4 regions of the Glutamicibacter ectropisis genome follow, and region 2 is predicted to be linked to each of the others. Evidence: riboswitches for the same ligand, from Rfam matches in the RefSeq annotation. Region 2 holds a riboswitch; each other region holds the start of a gene.

Region 1 (4,069 bases), 200 kb from region 2:
AAATCCGCTCGGATCACACCTTGGTTGAATTGCCAGCAGAGCTGAGCAAGGACCAGTGGCGTGCACTGTCCAAGACCCGCATCGGCGGCGAACTGATCAGCATGGAGCTGGACTCCGGCCGCAAGCCACGTCGTGACGACGATGGCGACCGCGGTGGTTACCGTGGTGGACGCGGTGGCGATCGTGGAGGCTTCCGTGGTGGCCGCGGTGGTGGCTTCAACGACCGTCGTGGTGGCGGCGAGAAGCGCTTCAGTGGACGTGGTGGCAAGGATCGCTTCAGCGATTCGGGTCGCAGCGGTGGCCGTCGCGACTACTAAGTCAATGGCTTACGCAACTAACTAGTTTGCGCAGCACAACGCCCCTGGCTCAAGCTTTTCAGCTTGAACCAGGGGCGTTGTTTGCGCTTAGGGCTGGTGGAGCCCTAACGCTCCTACGGGGCCGTGCTGCCTACCGGAATCTCGTCTCCGAGATATACTTTTCCGCCGCTTTCAATAAACTCTCGGCTCTTCTGTGCCATCCCTGCGAGAGCGGCCTGAGCTTCCGCTGACCCATACTCATCACGAATGTCTTGCGAGATGCGCATTGAGCAGAACTTAGGACCACACATGGAGCAGAAGTGTGCCGTTTTGGCTGGTTCTGCAGGCAACGTCTCGTCATGGAATTCCTGCGCAGTCACAGGATCCAGACTCAATGAGAATTGATCATTCCAGCGGAACTCGAAACGTGCTTTGCTCAGAGCATCATCACGGGCACTAGCCCCGGGGTGGCCCTTGGCTAGATCTGCCGCATGAGCCGCGATCTTGTAGGTGATCACACCGGTTTTGACATCGTCGCGGTTGGGCAATCCAAGATGTTCTTTAGGAGTGACATAACACAGCATGGCCGTGCCATACCGAGCGATCTCTGTGGCTCCAATGGCGCTGGTGATGTGGTCATAGCCCGGAGCAACGTCGGTGACTAGGGGACCCAGCGTATAGAACGGCGCCCCGTCACACAGCTCCTGCTGACGCTCTACATTCTCTCGGACCAAGTGGAAAGGAATGTGCCCAGGTCCTTCGACCATGACCTGCACGTCGTACTTCCACGCACGCTTCGTCAATTCAGCAAGGGTATCTAGCTCAGCGAATTGCGCCGCATCATTGGCATCCGCGATAGATCCTGGGCGTAGTCCGTCGCCTAAGGAGAAAGCGACATCGTACTGGGCAAAAATTTCACACAGTTCATCAAAGTGCGTGTAGAGAAAATTCTCTTGATGGTGAGCTAAGCACCATCCGGCCATAATCGATCCACCGCGCGAAACGATGCCGGTAACTCGGTTGGCGGTCAGCGGGACATAACGCAAGAGCACCCCGGCATGGATGGTCATATAGTCCACGCCCTGTTCGCACTGCTCGATGACGGTGTCGCGGAAAATCTCCCAGGTCAGTGCGTTTGCTTCACCATCGACTTTTTCCAGAGCCTGGTAGATCGGTACGGTGCCGATCGGCACTGGAGAGTTACGGATAATCCATTCGCGAGTGGTGTGGATGTCATCTCCGGTAGATAGATCCATGACCGTGTCTGCGCCCCATTTGGTGGCCCACTGCAATTTGGAGACTTCTTCGGCAATCGAGCTCGTCACCGCCGAGTTACCGATGTTCGCGTTGATCTTTACCAAGAACGCTTTGCCAATGATCATTGGCTCGGACTCCGGATGATTGATATTCGAAGGAATAATCGCTCTTCCGGCAGCGAGTTCGCTACGCACCAGTTCCACATCGCATTCTTCGCGCAGTGCAACGTAACGCATTTCGGGCGTGATGATGCCAGCACGTGCGTAGTGCATTTGAGTCACCGTAGCCCCATTAGCGGCCCGGAACGGGGGAGCGGCTCTTCCAGCCCATTCCTCGCTTGCGGTACCGCGACGGACCGCTGAGCGACCGTCGTCATGCAGGTTTCGTTCGCGCCCCGCATAGGTTTCAACATCGCCTCGGTCAAGAATCCAAGATTCTCGAAAAGGTCTCAGCCCCTGTGTTGGTTCGCTGCCCGGCCCACTGGTGCGATATACCTGCACCGGTTCGTTGGGCTGGCCGTTGGGGGAGTCCGCAAGAGAAATTTGCGTGACCGGAACTGAAATACCCTCGGATTCGCGGAACGCGAGAGAGTGGGCAGAATGCTGTTCAAATTGTTCCATTAAGAAACTCACTTCCTTCGCCGGCATTATCCGGACAGGTTCAACGGTCGCGGACGGCTGCAGTCCGATCTCAGCCCCTGCCAAGGGGCTCCCGTGTGGTCGCAGACGACACTAGCATGAAAATTTCTGCCTGAGTCAAACGCCCGTCCCAAAATGACGAACGCTCTGCGAAGAGTATCTTGTGAAAAATGAAGAAAATCCGCTCAGATGCGGGAAAGAATAATGGCTTCGTGAAAACGAAAAGAGAGACAACCTGAATTCAGATTGTCTCTCTTATTTCGAGCCCCCTGCCGGAATCGATCCGGCGACCTCGTTCTTACCAAGAACGCGCTCTACCACTGAGCTAAGGGGGCAACGAGTAAATACTCTACACAGGTTTTTGGAGTTTTCAAAATCCTGAAAGCGTTTGTTGTTGAGGTCACAAGATTCCTACTCAAGTCCAGAATAAATAGTGAGGTGTGGCCTAGTTTCGGGGTTGCATGAGTGGGCCTCGTGGAGGGGGAAAATTGTTGTTCATGAATTGGCAATGACGAAACCAAAAGTGTTGGACCGCGCGAGATGCCTGGTGTCATTTGTTGGCCAGGTTCAGGGGAGCTAAGTAGTGGTCTTGAAGGATTGACTGGCTAGAGCGCAGTGAATGCGGGGAAAATTTAGTCATGAATTGAAAGCAGTAATAATCGTGGATTGACCAGTAAATTCCCATCAGTGAGCATCGTCACCAAAGCACTTTTGTGCCACTGATCGTCCCGCATGGGATTAGAAGATGCCGGTAGTGGCATTTGACTAGGTATTATTCGATTTTCGCGTGTTGATCTGAGCCCTGCAGTGCCGATTTTTGTTTGCGCGTGAATCCGTGTAGAGTATTTACTCGTTGCCCCCTTAGCTCAGTGGTAGAGCGCGTTCTTGGTAAGAACGAGGTCGCCGGATCGATTCCGGCAGGGGGCTCTGAGTGAGAAGCCTTCTTGGCTTCTACTGGATAGCTTCTCACTTGTGGCGGCGTAGCTCAGCTGGTTAGAGCGCACGACTCATAATCGTGAGGTCCCGGGATCGAGTCCCGGCGCCGCTACAGATTCAGTCCCGAAATCCTTACGGATTTCGGGACTTTTTCATTTTCAAAAGTATGTCGAATGAAGACAGCCTCCGAGCACGTTGATGTGATGCTCAGAGGCTGTTTGCGGATTAAACCCAGGGCTTACTTCGACTCATTTTTCTCGTGATGATCCTTGCCTGAGGATGCCTCCTTGGCGAGCATGAAGAGTCCTTGAATGATATCGGCATCTACTTCTTGACCGTGAGCGTTTTCGTGATTGGCGTCGTGGCCGTGCACTTCGGTGTGTAGGCGTTGCATTTGCATATCAAGCTTGGTGGCAACCGCTGCTGCCTCAGCCAGTTCCGAAGCCAAGTGCGCTGGAACTTCGCCCTCATACTTGTAGAAAATCTTGTGTTCCAAGCTGGCCCAAAAGTCTTGAGCAATAGTACGAATCTGTAGCTCAACAACGACATTTACCGGTCCATCTGAGAGGAAGACCGGGATTTCAACGATGGCATGCACACTCTTGTAACCGCTGGGTTTCGGATTCTTGATGTAATCCTTGATCTGGATAACGCGGATGTCATTCTGCGCCGTCAAAGTATTGAGAACTTTGTAGATATCCTTCACAAAACTACAAGTAATGCGAACACCAGCGATATCACTGATGTTCTCCCTAATGGCTGTGAGTGACGGATGGATATTTCTCTGGCTCATCTTGCGCATGATGCTCTCCGGAGTCTTCACTCGGGAGGTGATGTGCTCAATGGGATTGTATTTGTGTAAGTAGAGAAACTCTTCGCGAAGAATTGAGACCTTCGTCAGAATCTCGTCGACGGCAAACTGATATTCCATCATGAATCGCT
Region 2 (4,069 bases):
GATGCGAAAAGTTCTAGTGCGTTGTCTTCGCTCAACCGTTGGTTCAACTTCGTAACGTTGACCGTGGTGTTGTGTTCTTGGGCCAGTCTTTGAACCGAGTCCACTTTGGGCAAACCAACATCAGATTCGCGGTGCATGATCTGACGTTGCAGATTGGATAGTTCGACTGTGTCATCATCCAGAACCGCCAGCTCACCAACACCAGCAGCAATAAGGTAGCTGGCAATCGGGCTGCCGAGCCCACCGGCACCAATGATCAGGACTTTCGCGTTGATGATGCGCCGTTGTCCTATTTCACCCACCCCAGGCAGGGTCAGGTGACGTGAATAGCGGGCCAGTTGACTTGGAAGAATTCCCGTCGCAGGTTCACACAGCGGCAGGCGTGACATCAGAATTCACCGACCAAGGTTTGCATCATGCCCTCGGCCGGCGAGGAAGCGAGAGCCGTGTCCCTGCGTGGAATTCGACCAGCTAGTCGAGCAGCACGACCTGCACGAACCGCATCGCGCATGGCTGCTGCCATCAGCGGTGCGTTGTGTGCGCGAGTGACCGCACTGGCCAGCAATACCGCGTCACAGCCTAATTCCATGGCCAGCGCAGCGTCCGAGGCTGTGCCGACACCTGCATCCAAGATCACTGGGACCTGGGCACGGGCGACGATGGTGGAAATATTATGTGGATTCAAAATGCCTAGTCCTGAGCCAATCGGGGCGCCGGCAGGCATGATCGCAGCGACTCCGGCGTCTTGTAACCGTTGAGCCAGGGCTGGGTCATCGTTCGTGTAGGCGAAGACATTGAACCCGTCGGCTACCAGTTGTTCCGTGGCTGAATACAGTTCCAATGGATCTGGCAGGAGCGTGTGTTCATCGGCAATGACTTCAAGTTTGATCCAGTCAGTCTCCAACGCTTCACGCGCCAGCTGAGCAGTCAGTACGGCATCTCGAGCGGTGAAGCATCCTGCGGTGTTCGGCAAAGCAATAACGTTATTGCGTTGCAGAAGTTCGTAAACATTGCCTGCACCGGCTGCAGAAAAGTGTCGGATGGCCACGGTAGTTAGTTCTGTACCTGAAATGGTGAGCGCGCGCTCCAGGGTGCTTAACGAGGTGGCCCCACCGGTGCCCAGAATCAGTCGTGACGATAAGGTTCGCCCTGCGACAACGAAGGGATCGGTGTTCACGTCGAGTTCAGTGACTTCGTTATTTTCCATCCTTAGCCTCCTTGAGCTGCGGTAACAAGTTCTACGCTGTGCCCGTTTTCAAGCACTGTGGCGTTCCAGGCGCTACGTGGAATGACTCCACCATTCACGGCGGCAGCTACCCCGAGTTTGCTCCCATCGACAGCCTTGGACTCTGCATCGAGTTCCTTGCCGATTTGGGTGCTAACAAATTCTCGGAGGCTAGTTCCTGTCTGTACTTGAACTTGTTGTGAGTTGAAGGTGATGTTGATCGATGTCATTGGTGTTGCTCCATAGGCAGAGGTGAAGAAAGGGTTGAAAAACGTTGCGGATCAACGTCATTCAACATGGGGTTGGTTGTGATGTTTTCGGTGAGATCAGCGGTGAGGGCAGAACCCAAGGGGCTGAGTAAGACGCCGTGGCGCGAGTACCCAGTTGAAAGCACCACGTTTGGGTTTATTCGACCGATCAGTGGGCGGTCATCTGCCGTGGCTGGACGTGCTCTGGCAATGACTTCATTCAGCGAGCAGTCACTAATACCAGGCACGAGCCTTCGGGCATTGTCGAGCAAGTTGTACATTGCGCCGACATTGACTTCTGGGTTGTGGTCTTCTCGCACACTGGCACCAAGCACCAAGCTCCGGTCCTTACGTGGGACGAGGTACACGTGTTGGCGATGAACGATGCCACGAACGATGCGGTTTAGTAGTGCGGGGCCGGCTGGCGCTTGGATTCTCAGAATATCTCCGTACACAGGACGTAGCGGAAGCTTCTCCACTCCCCCGACAGCCCCCAAGGCTGTCGCGATAATAGTTTGATCGGCAGCGTGTATTTGTCCAGAACTCGTGCGCACGGCGCTAGTGTTTGGGTGGTCGGTGAGTACTTCTTCGACACGTTCGTAGACGAGATTTTCTTGGAAGTATTCAAGCAGGATACGCACTACAGAGCGTGGATCGATTTGGTGATCATCCGGGCAGAGCACAGCTCCGGCAATATTGCTGGCTAGCGCCGGCTCTAATGATCTGGCTTGGCTCGGGAGCAATTTTTCGGTAGCTAGACCTAGCGAATTCTGCAGTTCAATCAGTTCGTGGAGCGCTTCGCGATCAGCAGCTTCTGCAGCAACAACAAGAGTTGAAGATCGCAAGTAATCCGGTCGGTGACCAGTGGTTGACGCAATGCGTTCAACGAATTGCGGGTACAACGAATTCGATGTCGCTAGTAGCTGATGTAGTGGCCCTTGGCCCCAGACTGTCTCTGCAGCCGGTGCCAGCATTCCTGCTGCCGCGTGACTGGCACCTTGGCCTGGAGCTGGGTCAATGATGGTGAGCGTATGTCCACGCGAGCTGAGCTCAAACGCGATAGCTAGACCGATGATTCCGGCACCAACAATATTCACATGCACTGGGGCACGCTTCCTTCCTACGGCGGCATGACCCGCATCAGGTGTAGCGGTCGGCTCAGTGCCCTCTCAGCCTGGTCGGTTCAGGCTCCCGCGGAGTAATTGCGATTATAAGCATGATGCATCACATAAAAGCCAACTGCAGTTGACTTAGTCTCGTCATCTTCTGTGATGTACTTGCTGGCATGGAGCATCAGAGCTTTCCCGCATACTTGCCTACAGGTTCTCAACTTTTCCGCGAAGTTGTAGGTCTTGAACAGCAGCTGCTGGACATTTCGGTACGCAGCAACGAGAAGCTTCTCCTTGCTCTCTTACATGAAAATTTTCGGGAGATTGGTGCCAGCGGCAATACTTACACCAGAGACCAAGTCATTGAATTGCTCGCCCGTGAGGAATCCGCTACTGAGAAGTTGCACGTTATTGATCCAGCAGTGATCCAATTAGCAACGGACCTAGTCCAAGTGCGTTGGAGAACTGGCGGGCCGCGTCCTGCCTTGCGCAGTTCATTGTGGATACGCAATCAAGATCGATGGAGAATGCTTTTCCATCAAGGCACGCTGACAATCCCCAATCAGGCTAAGCCGAAGCAACGCGAGACGACGACTGCTCACGATCTTGTTCAAGAATGTACAGTCAGAAAATTGCGAATCTCAGATGCGCAAGAAGTATATGAGGCGTTCATTTCTCATCCAGATATGAGACGTCAAGGCGATGCAGATACCCCCGAAAAGGCACAATCTTATGTGGCTACTCTGGTCAACAATGAAAAGACCCAGTACCCACTGGCCATCACCATCAATGACAGATTAGTGGGATTAGTCTGTGCAACCTTAGACTCGTCAAACTCCAATGCCTGGCTCTGGTACTGGATGCACCATGAGTACCGAGGTCGTTCCCTTACCACCAGAGCCATGGCCACCATGGTCAACTATCTCTTTGAAGTGCGTGACTATTACCGATTGGAACTGGGTCTACGTGCAAATAACCCTGGTTCACGGCATGTGGCCGAAAACAATGGTTTTCTACGCGAGGGAATTGAACGTGGCAAGTTCCTAGTGGACGGCACGAGAGTCGATGTTTACGCCTACGCCCGCCTAAGAACCGATCCACAGAGCCAAACAATCCCTTTGCCCTTACGGCGAGAAGAATTCTGAGCCCAAATGGAGAAACGTCGCGGAATCCTGAAAGGATTCCGCGACGTTTCCTATGTCCCTAAGGTTCTGTTCGAAATGGTTAGATACCTGATGACGTCGGCGGAGCTGGAGGTGCCGAATCCGGACCGTCCGAGCCCAGCTTGTCGGTATCGATCTTGTTCAGTGCGCGTGCTGCTGCGTCGCGACCACCAAGACCGAAGGCAAGTGCAGCAGCCAGGGCCGCACCAATAACGATTGCACCGAAGGCCATATTGATAATGGAGTCGGCGATTCCCATGTACTTCAAGCCCATTGCCACGAATAGCGCAATGGCCGTGTAGCGGATGATCTTCGAAGCAGTGG
Region 3 (4,069 bases), 1.6 Mb from region 2:
AGCTGCATTGGTCGGCCCGTCCGAAGCCATGAGATTTAGCGGGTCGTTGGCAAATTCCAAACGGGTTTCCTGATCCCAGCTTTGTGCTCCCTTTTGCCATGCATCCGAGAGTGCAACAACATGGTCAATCTGAACCGCGGTGCTGGTTTTCTGGCCTCGAACAAACTTGATGGTGGTGTTGGTGTACGGGTCATGGAAAGTTCCGCTAAGTACCACGCATGGTTTTGACGCTGACTTGTACTTCACGTTTTCTAAGTCACGGGCCAAAATGTCGTTGCGGGCGTCGCAACCATTGTGGTCCGGATCTTTCCAGCCCTTGCTGAACTTTTCTCGTTCATAACCAGTCTTCGGGGCGCGACCCTTGATATCGATGTCGGCGAGAAGTTTAAGCGAGTCCGCATAGGTGGCGCGTTGCTCCGCGCTGTTATGGGTGGTGTCAGCCTGTGCGTCTGGAATGCGATCTTGCTCGATGGAATCGAGGGTTGAGCATCCGGTGAGGACAAGAGAACCGGCGATGAGTGCTATTGAGGCGGTGCGACGCAGCAGGCGCATGCGGTAGTTCTACTCCTTGGGAAGAATTCATTGGCGATGGGATAAGACCCTTAGAGAACTATATGAAGTGCTGCGGACGCTTTAGCTCTGGTGACGCCGTGTGTTGGTGTGAGATCCGTGTGAGTCCATTTGGTCAGCCATTTCAAGATTTCATAACAATCGCGTTCATGTGGTTTGACATGTATTGTTTAACTCAGATTCATGTCATAAGGTCAATAAATCACCTTCACTCATCCTCGTATTGGAGTGCACATGAAACGGGCGCTGCCTCTGTCCCTAGCTTTAGTCCTTGGGGTTTGTTCCTGCACTACCCCGGTTTCTCAATTGAAGCTTCCAGAGCAGACTCCCACCGCGATCAATTCCGAAGTCCTCACAGACGAAACCACTGAAGAGTCAGAGGGCGGCTTCGACGACATCCTTGATTACTTCCCTCCAATGATTGCCTTCGGCTCTAAGATCATGAACCACGATGGACTTGCGGAATCCATGCGGGATCCCGAAGTTGATTTCTTTGACAAAAATGGGTTTATCTCTGGTGCGGGTTCGGTAAATACCTATCGGGTGGATGACGAAGGCAATCCCCAAGGTGAGCATATGGTGTTTACGAGCGTGGCGGGGCAGAAAAATCTGGTGCTGGTTGCATGCCAAGGCGTAGGAAGTGTTCTCATCCGTGCTGAAAAAGACGGAGAAACTGTGGCAGAAAAATCTCTGGACTGTTCGATACCGGCCACAGAATTGAGCATGGAATTCACCATAGCCCAAGGTGGCGATGTTTGGGTTGTCCAGGAACCAAGCTCAGATACTCGTGGGATCTATGAAGTAATGATCTACAGCTAAGCCTGAAGTGTGCTACTAATGGGAACAGTGACACGGGGTGCCGCACGGCGGCTGAGAGAACACCCGTTGAACCTGATCCAGTTAGTACTGGCGAAGGGAATGTCATAGATTCTGCGTACGCGTGTACCTTTACAGGGCGAACCGTTCGCGTCTTTGGCTACTTCTCCTTCGCCAACAGACGCCAAGGAGTTCACACGATGAGCACGGACACTCAAACAACGACCCACCCTATTTCCCTGCCATTGGAAGAACAAGTAGTTCTGATCACCGGCGGTGCCCGGGGACTTGGCGCAGCCATCAGCAATGCTTTCCTCGGTGCTGGCGCGAAAGTTGTAATCAACTACAACACCTCGGCGCAGGCCGCTGAAGAGCTCGTTGCGCGTTATCCGCAGCATGCCCTCGCTATTCAGGCCGATGTCCGTGACGAAGCAGGACTGAAGGCAATGGTTGCTGAAGCGAAGGAACACTTCGACGCGCCAGTAACAACACTGGTGAATAACGCCTTGGTAGATTTCTCCTTTAATGGAGATGCCCGTTCCACCGCGGACGCCATTTCGTCCGAGGAACTCAGTGCACAATTTGCTGGCTCGGTGCTGGCCCCGGTGGCCGCCATTCAATCCGTACTTCCAGGAATGCGTGAAGTTGGTTTTGGACGCATCATCAATATCGGAACCAATCTGTTCCAGCACCCAGTGGTTCCCTACCATGACTACACGGCTACCAAGGCAGCGTTATTGTCCTTGACGCGAACCTTTGCCGATGACCTTGGGCCGGAAGGAATCAACGTCAACATGGTCTCCGGTGGACTATTGCGTACCACGGATGCTTCAGCAGCGACTCCGGAAGCAGTATTTGACCTGATTGCTTCAGGAACCCCCTTGCGTCGAGTGACCACTCCCGAAGAATTATCCGATGCCGTGCTGTTCTTTGCTTCCCCGCTCTCTCGTGGTGTGACGGGACAGAACCTGATTGTTGATGGCGGGTTGGTGAAAGGTTGAGCCAGAAGAAACAAGTTCACCTGAATCTATTTATTTACGGCACAGGCCACCACCAGGCCGCTTGGCGAGCCGAAGAGTCGGCTGCCGAAAAGCTCTCCGAAGCCCAGTACTACATCAATCTTGCTCAGATCGCTGAGCAGGGTTTGCTGGATGCAGTGTTCTTTGCAGATGGGCAAGCTGTGTCGCCCGAAGCAGCGCAAGCAGGACCCACCTGGTTCTTTGAACCTGTGACCCTGTTGTCGGCGATCAGCCAATGCACGAGGAACATCGGGTTGGTCTGCACCATTTCTGCGAGCTTTTATTCACCTTTTCATGCCGCGCGTATGCTCGGAAGCCTGCAACATCTCTCCCAAGGGCGGGCCGGGATTAACGTGGCGACGAGCATGTGGGACACCGAAGCTCAGAACCATTCGCTGACGGAATTGCCGGCCCACGCTCAACGTTATGCCAGAGCTACCGAGTTCATCGATGTCTTACGTCAGCTGTGGGAATCTTATCCGCACCAAGCAGTTCAGATTGACCGGGCTGGCGATTTCACAATCGCGAATCAACTTCAAGAGATCAATCATGAAGGTCAGCACTTCTCGGTGCGCGGACCGTTAAACATGCCTAACTCTGAACACGGAGAACCAGTCCTTTTCCAGGCAGGATCTTCGCCCGCGGGACGTGAATTGGCAGCGACTCATGCCGAGGCAATATATTCAGTAGCCGCGGATCAGCAGATGGCTGCAGAATTTGCTCAGGATATTTCTGAACGCACCAGTGCTTTGGGCAACCAGAGGTCGCGGGCATTGATCATGCCGGGATTGGTGACTTATGTGGGGCGTACGCTCGAAGAAGCCAAAGCAAAACAACGTGAGCTCAACGAGTTACTGCCGGTTGAGGATGCATTACGCCAGCTTGGCGTATTCCTGCAACAAGACACGAGCCTGTGGCCACTCGATGAGCCTGTTCCAGCGCTGCCACCCTTGGCAGAATTCACCGGACCGGCAGGGCGGTACACCACGATCTTGCGACTCATCGAATTGCATCAACCTACCGTTCGAGAGCTCTTGGGCTTGTTGGCCGCTGGGGGAGGACACTGCACGATGGTGGGGACCCCGGAAATGATTGTGGACGAGATGGAAGATTGGCTAGACAGTGGGGCTGCAGATGGGTTTAACCTGATGCCGCCTTCTCTGCCTGGATCTTTAGAAGACTTTATTGACTTAGTGATTCCAGAACTACAGCGGCGTGGACGATTCCGTACCCGTTACGAATCAACTACGTTGCGTGGCAATCTTGGTCTGACTGTTCCGCAAGAAACGGTGCTTGCGCCTAGCTAATTTTGCGGTTGTGCTGCCGGAATTAAACCGGGGAAGTCATTTTCAAAGTAATCCAGAATCTTTTGTGTGGAATAGAAATCTAAGAGAAATGACTCTTGTAGTGCAAACACATTGCCGCCGCGAATGGACGGCAACAGTCCAAGCGAAGTATCTGTGGTGAACTGTTCAACGGCTTCGGAATCCGAAGCGAGCAAGAAGGCCACATCTCCTGACACGGACTTTGCTAGCCCGGCGTAACTGGTGAACGCGAAGTCTTCTCGTTCTTGGGCGGAAGTATCAAATTCTTTGGGCGGATCCGCAACGGTGAAGCCCAGCGCCTCGAAAAGTTGTGCGTGTGGACCGGTGCTTTGGGCTATC
Region 4 (4,069 bases), 350 kb from region 2:
CGATCCGATGCGCGCAATCAGCGCCCCAGCCTTCCAGCTAAAGGGCGAATTTCCCAAGCCATTGGCTAACGATTCGGTAGCCTGCAGCTCACCTGCTACCGGTTCCAACAATCCGCCCAGGGTCAAGGCCAGGGTAGATTTCCCAGCACCGTTCTCCCCGCGGATCACCGTCGCTGTGCCGGCACGGACCTTCAGGTTCACCTTCTGTGTCCGTGCTGATGATGCGGTACGGGCGCTGATCAGATCATGAGCTTCAAGCAATTGCTCTTGGGGATTAGTCTGTGCCTCAGTCAGTTCTAACTGGTAGTTCGGCACCCATAACCCGGCCTGCGAGAGTTCCGTTCGCAGCTCCTGATCATCATAGAGTCGCTGCGGATCTAGGTCGTGGGCGACGCCTCCGCCAGGTTCCAGCACGATCACTCGATCCATATGCTCAGCCCAGGCATCTAGTCGGTGTTCAACCACAATCAGTGTGGCACCACTTAGTTGGGCTGCGTTGAGTACTGCATCGCGTAAGGGGCGGATGCCCTCGGGATCCACGTTAGCGGTGGGTTCATCAAGCAACATCAGTCCCGGTTGCATCGCAAGGATGCCGGCCAAAGCTAGGCGCTGCTTTTGTCCACCGGATAATTCCTGCGTGCGATGATCCATGGGCAGCATCCCCAAGCCAACTGCCTCCAGGGCTTCAGGGATTCGTTGGCGAATGATTTGAGGATCTACTGCAAGGTTCTCGGCGCCAAAGGCTACATCGTCCGCAACACGGCTTTGTACCACCTGCGTCTCCGGATCCTGTTGCATCAGTCCTACCGGATGCTCTCGGGCAAACGCATCGGACCCGTCGATGAGTAGTTGACCAGAGATCTGTTCGGATTCATCTACTTCTAGCAAGCCCGCCAAGGCGTGCAACAGAGTTGATTTGCCTGCCCCTGAGGGACCTACTAGCAAGACTTTTTGACCAGCAGGAATCTGAACATCCAGTCCGGAAATAGCGGGACGCTCTCGTTCGGCATGCTGCCATCGAAATCCTTTGGCAGTGATTTCGGTACCACGCCTAGTCGTTGCTTTGGCGTCGGCGCTCACTACCGAGCTCATTTTGCCGCCAGTTTTCCAGTTTCAAGATGTGCCCGGCGGCTAGCCAATGCGCTCAACGCACCGGTCTTGGCCAGGCCACGTGTTGCCAGCCAGGACAGCAAGCCGGCAACAATCAGGCCGGAGATCCCGGTAGCGATCACGTGGAAGATCTTCAACGCAGGAGTGTATTCAACGTAGTAGGCCATGATGTATGCCTCGGAAATGCCGGCAAAGAGTCCGGAGAACAGGCCCGCGAGCAGGGAAACGCTAAGGTTCCATTTGCGGTATCGCACCGCCGCGAACACCAGTTCGGCGCCGAGTCCCTGAACGAACCCGGAGATGAGTACTGTCAGGCCGTAGTGCGAACCCAGTAGAGCTTCGATGACTGCCGCCAGCATTTCGCAGTACAGTGCGGCTCCGGGCTTACGGATGATCAGTGCGCCGAGTACTGCTGGGAAGAGCCAGACACCGGTGAGCAATGCGGATGCCGGTGGGAAAGCGACGAAGGCTAGGGAAAACAACCCGTACCCTGCGCTCCAGGCCCAGAAGATGACGCCCGAGGCGACGGCGATGACCGATGCGGTGACGATGTCAACCACGCGCCAACCGGTACGCTGCTTGGCTACTGCTTGATTCATTAGTGGTCCTCCTATATCAAGGAGGGGAGATGCACGGATTTTGGACGCACTGCGTCCTATCCGCATCCGAGATGCTCGACTTCCTTCGCCGGTACTAACCGGAGCAGGTTCGAGGGTCTGCGATCCATCGCACTCTCAGCGTCTTGCGACTTCACAAATGAAGTCTGACGCTCCCCTGTCGGAAAATTACTGCTCCCCCACCATACCGCAGGTATGCTGGGCAGAGGAACGATAAGTCACTACGTTGAAGCGAGGGCAAGATGAATACAGTGCAGAAACTTGCTACCACGGGTATCTCGATTGCCGCCGGTTTTGTCGGCAGTAAGCTAGTTGATCAGTTGTGGAAGGGTTTTACCGGAAACAAGGCTCCCCGCAAGGGTAGCGAAGAGGCCGCCGAGGCTTCGTTGCGTCAGGCTCTTGGATTCGCAATCTTCTCATCCATTGTCGCTGCCACCATTCAGGTGTTGGCTGACCGCGGCACCAACAAGGTTGTTGCGCGTCTAAGCAAGTAGTACTTAAAGCAACGGGCATCCCACCAATGGTGGGATGCCCGTTGCTTGCTTCTACCGTGGATATTACTTCTTCTCTTCCTCCGGTACTTCAATAACACCCGTAGCTGGCATGCTACTGACCTTATCGACCACGAGCTTCAGCTCATCAGCGTAGAGTGAGTCCTTTGCTGCGTGCTTGGTTCGATAACCAGAACGACCAATCATGTGCGCTGATACCGGGGCCGTGAGCAGCTGCATTCCCCACGCCAAGGCGAGTACGGGAACCACTGCCCAGCTGCGCAGGTGAATCGCGAGCCCGGTGAAGATCAGTAAGAACCCGAGCACCTGGGGTTTGGTGGCTGCGTGCATTCGAGTGAGCATGTCTGGAAAGGTCAGCAGACCGATGCCAGCGATCAAGGACATCAGGCAACCCAGGATGAGTAATACTGCCACGAGAATGTCGAGGAACATTTCCATTATGCGTTCCTCTGGTCAGAGACGTAGCGCGAGACCGTCACCGAACCAATGAAGCCCAAGGTGCAGGCGGCCACCACAAAGAGTAGGAAGTCAGTGTGTTTGTTGTAGATCATCTCTAGGCACAGGGCTACCGAGATAATCAGGAGCATCACGTCCAAAGCCAGAACGCGGTCAAGAATCGATGGTCCCTTTGCCACACGGATGACACAGGCGATGGACGCTAGACCCAACATGATGCCACAAATCCACATCACGATTTCTATCATTTTTTGCCCTTCATTCTCATCAGATTCGGTCCGCATTCGTGCTTGATCGCATCAAATTCATCATGGCTGCCAATCGCCATAATCATCCGGCGTTCGATGTCACGCACGGCTTCCCGGGCGCGCTCCATGTCCTGTTTTGACTCAATATTGATGTAGTGCAAATACAGTGTTGATGAGCTGCGGTCCACGTCAATGACGAAGGATCCTGGGATCAACGTCAAGACGTGGCCCACCGTGGTAACAATCAAGTCCGAGTCGGTACGCAAGGGAACCGCAATGACTCCACTGCGTGTTTTTTTGCCTCGGAAGATCGCCAGGCGTGCCACCTGATAGCTGGCCACAAAGACCTGCCCAATGAACCAAATGAATAGCTGCACGCAGTACCAAATGTTTACTCGGCCCGAAAGAACCACCGGAGGCAACGGGAACAGCGTGACAATGACCAGCGAAACAATGACTCCGAAGATCAGGTTTGCTGGCGAAAAATCTTGCCACAGTGCGCACCACACAAAAATCAGCAGCGCCAACAGTGGCCATTCCTGTTTGAGTGTAGCCCGGTGGCGCACACCGGAGGTATCTAGCGCATCATCAATACGCTGATCACGAGGTTGCATGTTCTTAGTCGGCATCATCCCTCCAATCAGAATGACAGGATCGCACTAATGTACGGTTCGCGGGCGATCAACTGTGCGGCGACGCGTTCACAGAATTCGAAAATTGGTCCCGCAAATACGGTCAAGGCAATACCAGCGACCACCAGTGACCCGGTCGCATAGCGCATACCCCATGGCAAAGATTCTGCTTCTAATTCTCGCGCCAATTTGAGACCTAAGCCAGGGTTCTGCGCACCACCAGCGGCAGTTTCAGCGGCCACTTGAGCGGCCTCGTGCACGAGTTCTGGATTTGGGGCCTCAGCATCGGCTGCACGGCGCCAGAAGATACGAGCCCACACACGAATGATCGCCAAGAGGGTCAACAAACTGGTCAGTAGCCCGGCTCCTACTGCCACCCAGGTCAGTGGGTCAGCATCCTGCACTGCCGCGTGAAGCAATCCGAACTTCCCCAAGAACCCTGAGAACGGTGGAATACCGCCCAAGTTGATGGCAGGAATGAAGAAGAGCAACGA

Evidence for each region. A riboswitch is a leader RNA that binds a small molecule or an ion and turns the genes downstream of it on or off. The one in region 2 is predicted to bind thiamine pyrophosphate.
Region 1: it holds a riboswitch for thiamine pyrophosphate, as region 2 does, so the genes downstream of both, thiC (phosphomethylpyrimidine synthase ThiC) here and thiO (glycine oxidase ThiO) in region 2, are expected to answer to the same signal.
Region 3: it holds a riboswitch for thiamine pyrophosphate, as region 2 does, so the genes downstream of both, QMQ05_RS01710 (3-oxoacyl-ACP reductase) here and thiO (glycine oxidase ThiO) in region 2, are expected to answer to the same signal.
Region 4: it holds a riboswitch for thiamine pyrophosphate, as region 2 does, so the genes downstream of both, QMQ05_RS12575 (ECF transporter S component) here and thiO (glycine oxidase ThiO) in region 2, are expected to answer to the same signal.

The regions. Positions count from the first base shown of each region.
Region 1 covers NZ_CP125942.1:2,523,732-2,527,800, reverse strand. The annotation lists gene QMQ05_RS11880 (DEAD/DEAH box helicase) at 1-317, shown strand, start outside; gene thiC (phosphomethylpyrimidine synthase ThiC) at 431-2,173, opposite strand; TPP riboswitch at 2,169-2,278, opposite strand; tRNA gene QMQ05_RS11870 (tRNA-Thr) at 2,455-2,526, opposite strand; tRNA gene QMQ05_RS11865 (tRNA-Thr) at 3,047-3,118, shown strand; tRNA gene QMQ05_RS11860 (tRNA-Met) at 3,166-3,239, shown strand; gene QMQ05_RS11855 (GTP pyrophosphokinase) at 3,366-4,069, opposite strand, start outside.
Region 2 covers NZ_CP125942.1:2,325,537-2,329,605, forward strand. The annotation lists gene QMQ05_RS10780 (ThiF family adenylyltransferase) at 1-389, opposite strand, end outside; gene QMQ05_RS10785 (thiazole synthase) at 389-1,207, opposite strand; gene thiS (sulfur carrier protein ThiS) at 1,210-1,455, opposite strand; gene thiO (glycine oxidase ThiO) at 1,452-2,576, opposite strand; TPP riboswitch at 2,574-2,678, opposite strand; gene QMQ05_RS10800 (GNAT family N-acetyltransferase) at 2,759-3,727, shown strand; gene QMQ05_RS10805 (mechanosensitive ion channel) at 3,807-4,069, opposite strand, start outside.
Region 3 covers NZ_CP125942.1:362,006-366,074, forward strand. The annotation lists gene QMQ05_RS01700 (HNH endonuclease family protein) at 1-552, opposite strand, end outside; gene QMQ05_RS01705 (hypothetical protein) at 805-1,389, shown strand; TPP riboswitch at 1,413-1,506, shown strand; gene QMQ05_RS01710 (3-oxoacyl-ACP reductase) at 1,587-2,387, shown strand; gene QMQ05_RS01715 (LLM class flavin-dependent oxidoreductase) at 2,384-3,712, shown strand; gene fepB (Fe2+-enterobactin ABC transporter substrate-binding protein) at 3,709-4,069, opposite strand, start outside.
Region 4 covers NZ_CP125942.1:2,677,958-2,682,026, forward strand. The annotation lists gene QMQ05_RS12570 (ATP-binding cassette domain-containing protein) at 1-1,092, opposite strand, end outside; gene QMQ05_RS12575 (ECF transporter S component) at 1,089-1,709, opposite strand; TPP riboswitch at 1,773-1,896, opposite strand; gene QMQ05_RS12580 (DUF4235 domain-containing protein) at 1,970-2,221, shown strand; gene mnhG (monovalent cation/H(+) antiporter subunit G) at 2,285-2,677, opposite strand; gene QMQ05_RS12590 (monovalent cation/H+ antiporter complex subunit F) at 2,677-2,943, opposite strand; gene QMQ05_RS12595 (Na+/H+ antiporter subunit E) at 2,940-3,575, opposite strand; gene QMQ05_RS12600 (Na+/H+ antiporter subunit D) at 3,584-4,069, opposite strand, start outside.